2 regions of the Bacillus sp. T-10(2022) genome follow, and region 1 is predicted to be linked to the other one. Evidence: riboswitches for the same ligand, from Rfam matches in the RefSeq annotation. Region 1 holds a riboswitch; the other holds the start of a gene.

What was found. Region 1 has a riboswitch for S-adenosylmethionine ahead of OSJ91_RS15930 (bifunctional homocysteine S-methyltransferase/methylenetetrahydrofolate reductase). Riboswitches for the same ligand answer to the same signal wherever they lie in the genome.
Region 2: another riboswitch for S-adenosylmethionine. It lies ahead of OSJ91_RS12165 (Na+/H+ antiporter NhaC family protein); the one in region 1 lies ahead of OSJ91_RS15930 (bifunctional homocysteine S-methyltransferase/methylenetetrahydrofolate reductase).

The regions. Positions count from the first base shown of each region.
Region 1 is NZ_CP113518.1:3,268,665-3,271,809, forward strand. Features, by position in the region: gene metH (methionine synthase) at 1-168, opposite strand, end outside; gene OSJ91_RS15930 (bifunctional homocysteine S-methyltransferase/methylenetetrahydrofolate reductase) at 161-2,008, opposite strand; SAM riboswitch class I at 2,113-2,211, opposite strand; gene OSJ91_RS15935 (MOSC domain-containing protein) at 2,323-2,973, opposite strand.
Region 2 is NZ_CP113518.1:2,495,271-2,498,415, reverse strand. Features, by position in the region: gene OSJ91_RS12170 (chromate transporter) at 1-278, shown strand, start outside; gene OSJ91_RS12165 (Na+/H+ antiporter NhaC family protein) at 635-1,942, opposite strand; SAM riboswitch class I at 2,133-2,240, opposite strand; gene OSJ91_RS12160 (SOS response-associated peptidase) at 2,503-3,145, opposite strand, start outside.

The DNA of each region.
Region 1 (3,145 bases):
TTGGATGATTTCCGGTTGCGTCAGTGATAAATATTCATTGCAGCCCTCGAATTGTTCCCCGCCAAAATCGTCTGCTGTCAAATTCTCCGCTTGAAGCATGGTTCCCATCGCCCCATCAAGTAGGAGAATCTTAGAATTTAACTGATCTTGAATCGCTTTTTTATTCATGTACTGCCACCTCTGATGTCTGTTTACTATCGACTTTTCTAATATATTTCGTAAGTTCCGCCGTCATTTCATAGCGAAGGAACGGAGTGATTAAATATATGCCCTTGAATTTTTCCCTTGCCGCGTCCACCAGTTCCCGCGCGATATTAACCCCTTCCATCCTAGACTTTACAGGGTCATCCCCCGCTAAAGCCATGGCCCTTCTTACGTTATCGGGCAATTTAATGCCTGGGATCTCATTATGGATGAATTCTGCGTTCCGGGTGCTTGTCAAAGGCATGATACCGATGAAAATCGGGGTTTCTAAATGTTTTGTAGCTTCATGTACTTCTTCGATTTGCTCCACCGAATAAATTGGCTGTGTCAAGAAGGATTGAGCACCGCAGGAAATCTTCTTTTCCATTCTAAGTACGGCTTTATCCAGATATTTCACATTGGGATTAAACGCTGCCGCAATTTTAAAATTCGCCCGTTGACCCAAACTTTGACCGGAATAGGAAAGACCTTCATTAAATTGTTTGACCATGCTTATAAGGTCAAAGGAAGATAAATCATAAACCGAAGTGGCACCAGGGAAGTCCCCTATTTTTGAAGGATCTCCGGTGATGATCAATAATTCATTCAGCCCCACCGTCTGCAGACCCATTAAATGTGACTGCAGGCCAATCAAATTTCGATCACGGCATGTTATATGCACCATCGGATTAATATTCAATTGGTTCTTTAGTAAGTTAGCCAGTGCATCATTCGATATCCTTGGTGAGGCAAGTGAATTATCCGCTAATGTAATGGAATCGACCCCTGCTTTTTTCAAAACCTCAGCACCGGTCATGAAGCTCTCTATTCCCAGCTTTTTCGGTGGATCAAGTTCAACTAGGATCGTCCTTTCCGTCTTGGCCTTTTCGTACAGTGGAAGTTCCAATTCTCTTTCGTTCACTACAATTATTTCTATTTCACGGGGTTTCGTAATTTTCTCTTTTACAGGAGCAAAACTTCCAATTGCATTCTTTACAGCTTGAATATGCAGTGGAGTCGTTCCACAGCACCCGCCTATGATAGCGGCACCTTGCTCACGAAGTTCCAGGGCACTTGAACCGAAATATTCCGGCACAGCTTTATAGACGAGCCTTCCATCCACATAATCCGGGAGGCTGGCATTAGGGTATATGGCAATCGATGCATCCTTCGGCAAGCTCACTTCTTCCAAGGCCCGGATCATATGATGTGGACCGAGACGGCAATTCACCCCAACAACATCGGCACCCAATTGCTCGAGTTTTTGAAAGGCTTCATTTAAATGGATTCCATTTTGAAGATTACCCAGTTCATGCATCGAAACATTTGCGATGATCGGCAATCCGGTTTCATTTTTTACGATTTGCAGGACGGTTTCCAGCTCTTCCAGGTCATAAAATGTTTCCAAGAGAATCCCATCAGGGTTTTCCATCAACAGACTGTATAGTTGTTCACGAAACCCCCGTTTAATCTCTTCCATGCTTAAATCCGATTTCCTGATACTCCGCTGTGCCCCTATGGTACCGAAGACATACGCATTTCCTTTTGCCGCTTTTTTAGCAAGAATGACTCCCTGGCGGTTGATTCTGCTAACTTCATCTTCAAGTCCATACCGTTTCAATTTGTTGAAATTGGCTCCGTATGTATTTGATTGAAGGATATCTGCACCAGCTTCGAGATAGGCACGGTGGATGGACTCTATTTGATTTGGATTCGTGCAGTTTAATTCCTCATAACATTGATCGATGCCATTTGAGTACAATAAGGTCCCCATTGCCCCTTCCCCAACCAACATTCTTTCTTTCACTTCTTTACGAAAATTCATCATTACACCCTCTCTCAAAAACAGTCCTGTTTTTGTCTTATTTTATGAGTATGAGAGAAAAGAAAAAAAAACCTTCTCAAAGAAGAAGGTTTTTTGAAACATTCTCCTCATCTATCAAGCTCTGCTTGCTGGATTTAGCACCTTTGCCTAAGCTGGTTGCTGAGGTTTCTTCGGGCCAGTCCCTCCACCTCTCTCGATAAGATCCATTTATATAATTTTCACAAGATTTCAAAATTAGATTATATTTAATTTACATTAATAATCTGTCAATTTCAATACCTGATCGACATTTTTTTCACTTTTGCAAAAATGATTCAATCTTTTGCGGCTTTAACCCTCTTCATTATTCTTTGTTTCCAGTCTTCCGCTAACGAGTCTAGAGTAAGTAAAGTCTTAGCGCCTTCCAGGCCATCTCGTTTATGAAGGATAACCTCTGCTGCATAATGAACTGAAATTTTTTCTTGCAAACGATCTATTAGCACGATTTCGTTTTGCTTATTTATCGTTCCTTCTTGAAGTACTCTTGCAAAATATCCAGTGAAACTCGTTTTCAGCACGAGTTCCAAAAACTTAGGTTCTTGATTGAAGTGGGAAATGGTCGAACAAGGTATCCTTCCCTGGTTAATTTGAACAATCACTTCGCCTATTTGATAAATATCGCCGATATACGTGGCTTCTTCCCTCATCCCCGCTACAGTTAAATTTTCTCCGAATGCTGGGATATCCAGCTTTTTAGAGAATTTTTCATTCCATAATGAATAATGCTCAAAGGGGTAAAAGCACAAAGCCCGATCAGGACCTCCATGGAACTTTACATTACCTACCCCATCACCAATTATGCCTGATTTAGTCACTGTCACATTATCATGTGCTTGTTTATCCATGGCAGAAAAGATATCGACATTCGAAAAAATTTCCTGTTTCGGCTTTCCGGCATGAAGTGATTTGATTTTTCCATTTTCCATTTTGCATCTTCCATTCATATTTAATTTATATCATCCTATATGTATAAATTATACTAAAAATCCATTTATTCTGTAGCTTTTTATAAGTATATGAAGTGAAAAAGCCACATGAGCCGTTAAATGGGCGAAATATCATTGATTTCCAGAAAAATTCATAGGATAGTTTCAGTAA
Region 2 (3,145 bases), 770 kb from region 1:
TCGTAACCGTTATAGCCACCTTCTTCAGCAAATTGAATCATTATCCAGTTATTCAATCCATGTTCTATGGACTAAGACCCATTGTCACTAGTTTAATCCTCTTTGCAGCGATCAGCTTTGCACTTTCCAATCATATGATAGCGCTGAACTTTTCATGGCATACGATAAGCTTATTACTCGTTTTTGGATTATCGTTATTTGCCTTAATGAAATTACGTTGGCACCCAGCCTATGTAATTATTCTTTCTGGTTTAGTTGGAGTCGTCCTCTATTCATGACAAATGTCGCCTACACAACGATTATTAATATGGACCGGAATTAAGCAGATAAATTGAAGAATGATTGATACTATAAAAGTGCGAGAAAACTTGATTATGTTTATGTATTTACCATACAGAAAACACCCTGTATCCAATGATTCAGGGTGTTCAGACTGTAGACAAACTCGATGAAAATCTAGTTTGTCTACAGTTTTTTTTAGGGGTTTGTACAATTTGAACGTTGATTTCCCCTCCAGGCACTCGCTTTCCGCGGGCGGTCCGGGAGCCTCCTCGGCGCCTGCGGGATCTCCCCCTGGACTCGCTTTTCCCGCAGGAGTCTCGCACACCCGCTCCAATCAACTTTGTTTTAACTTTTAGTTCTTCGATCCATCATTTCCCGGCTGAAACCGTGGAAAACCAATCAGGATGGCAATGACGCCACAAAGTCCAATTAGTATTGGGTAATATGAATACTGCAAGATGCTTATTGGTGAAATCTTTGCTACCCCTGCTGCAACCAGCAGTTGTGCTCCATATGGTATCAACCCTTGGATACAACATGCAAATATGTCAAGCAAGCTCGCTGATTTACGCGGATCAATCCCATACTTTTCAGCGATATTTTTGGCAAGTGGCCCGGCAATGATAATCGAAATCGTGTTATTTGCCGTTGAAAGGTTTGTCAAACCAACAAGCCCGGCAATGCTGAATTCCGCCCCTTTTTTTGATTTGCTATTTCGGGTCACTAGGTGGAGTAGATAATCGATGCCGCCATTATGTTTGATTACAGCTACCATACCTGCAATTAAAATGGCAAGGAAGGAGATTTCATACATTCCCGCCATTCCTTCTCCAACTTTTTGAATGACACCCAACGGTTGATAACTTCCATCAGCCAAGCCGATAATTCCGGCAAATACGATTCCGATGGAAAGGACCAAGAACACATTGACTCCTGCCAATGCAGTGATCAATACGCAAAGATATGGAAGAATCTTCACCCAATCATAAGACTGTTGGGAGATGTCGGCTTGTTCGCCCATCGTTAAAATTCCTAGGATGACACATGTGATGATGGCAGCAGGTAAAACGATGAAAAAATTCACTTTAAACTTATCCTTCATTTTCGTTCCTTGAGTTCGAACTGCAGCGATTGTCGTATCTGAAATGAAGGAAAGGTTATCCCCAAACATCGCACCACCAATAACGGCCGCCATTGATAGGGCAAGCGAAATATCAGTTTGCTCACTAATCCCAACCCCGATAGGTGCCAGTGCAACAATCGTTCCCATGCTTGTCCCCATTGATAAAGAAATAAAACAAGCGATGATGAAAATCCCTACCATTAATAGATTTTGCGGAAAAACAGCTAAGGCAAGATTCACTGTTGATTCAACTGCCCCCATGCCATTGGCAACTTCGGCAAAAGCGCCAGCTAAAAGGAAAATGATAACCATTAACATAATATTGGCGTCCCCGGCACCTTTACAGAAGATATCAACCTTTTCATTGAATGTCTCTTTCCGATTCATCGCCAATGCAGCTGCCGATGCAATTGAAATCGCTACAATCACCGGAAATGAATAAAAATCTTTAGTGATGATTCCGGACCCTATAAATAAAATTAAAAATACGACAAACGGGATCAATGCCCATGGATTTCCTTTATTGTTTGCACTCATGATGTACACCTCTTTTTATTTTTCCCGCGACATTTGTCACAGCTCTTATTCTATTAACAGTTTTCGCAAATAACTCCAATTTGAACCTACCTGATTATCCAGTCATGGAGCTATAGCAAAAAAACTGGCATAAAAAAGACCCCTTCTATTTAACAACAAGAAGAGGTCTTTTAATTTATAAAAAACACCCTCCTTATCTTTCAGGCGAAAATCAGCCTGCTGGATTTGGCACAGCACTCCATTTAAGTCCGCTGCCGAGACATCTTCGGGCCAGTCCCTCCGTCTCTCTTGATAAGAAGATTACATTATATAATTTATCAAAAATTACGATGCCTGCCAGAAAAGTACCAGGCTGGAAACTTGCCTGAGTTCGTGACATCGAAAGTCGTTTTGAAAAGCAAATATAACAGTACAGCATTTTGTCTATTTTCGCAAGGTTAATTTTAAATTATTTTACATGGACTCCTTACTGATTATAAAGAGATCTTGACATTTGCAGTTAATCAGTTATTTTCATTTATCGGGACGGAATTCATATAAAAAAGAGGTCTAATGACCTCTCAGCAAATTTGTTGTATTAGGTTAGATGAATTATTTTTGGTCGAGTTCACTTCAGTCGATACCTCAAAGGCTTCCATCTGTTCCGAATCAAATGACTTTAAATACTGCTGCAGATATGCAGGATCATTATTGGTTGGATTCAACCAATCTTTTTCATCTTCCGGTTTAAGGATGACAGGCATACGATCATGAATGCTGGTCATTAGCTCATTAGGAACGGTTGTTATAACGGAGCACGAATAGATGCTGATGCCTTCAGGAGATTTCCAGGATTCCCAGATACCCGCCATTCCAAATGGAGCATGATTCTTCAGTTTTATTCGCATCGGTATTTTTCTTTCCGTTGTCTTCTTCCATTCATAAAAAGAGTCAGCGATTATCAAGCATCTCTTCTTCTTATACGCATTCCTGAAGCTTGCTTTCTCAGCAATGGTTTCCGCTCTGGCATTGATCATTTTGTAGCCCACTTTTTCGTCTTTTGCCCAGAAAGGAATGAGCCCCCACCGAAGATATCCAAGTCGATTCCTTGCCCCGTCATTAATGACGGAGAGCACGGATTGGGAGGGAGCAATATTGTAGCTGAATTGGTATTCCTCATCAAACGATCCTTGAATATCAAACCGATCTTTTATTTCTTCAATG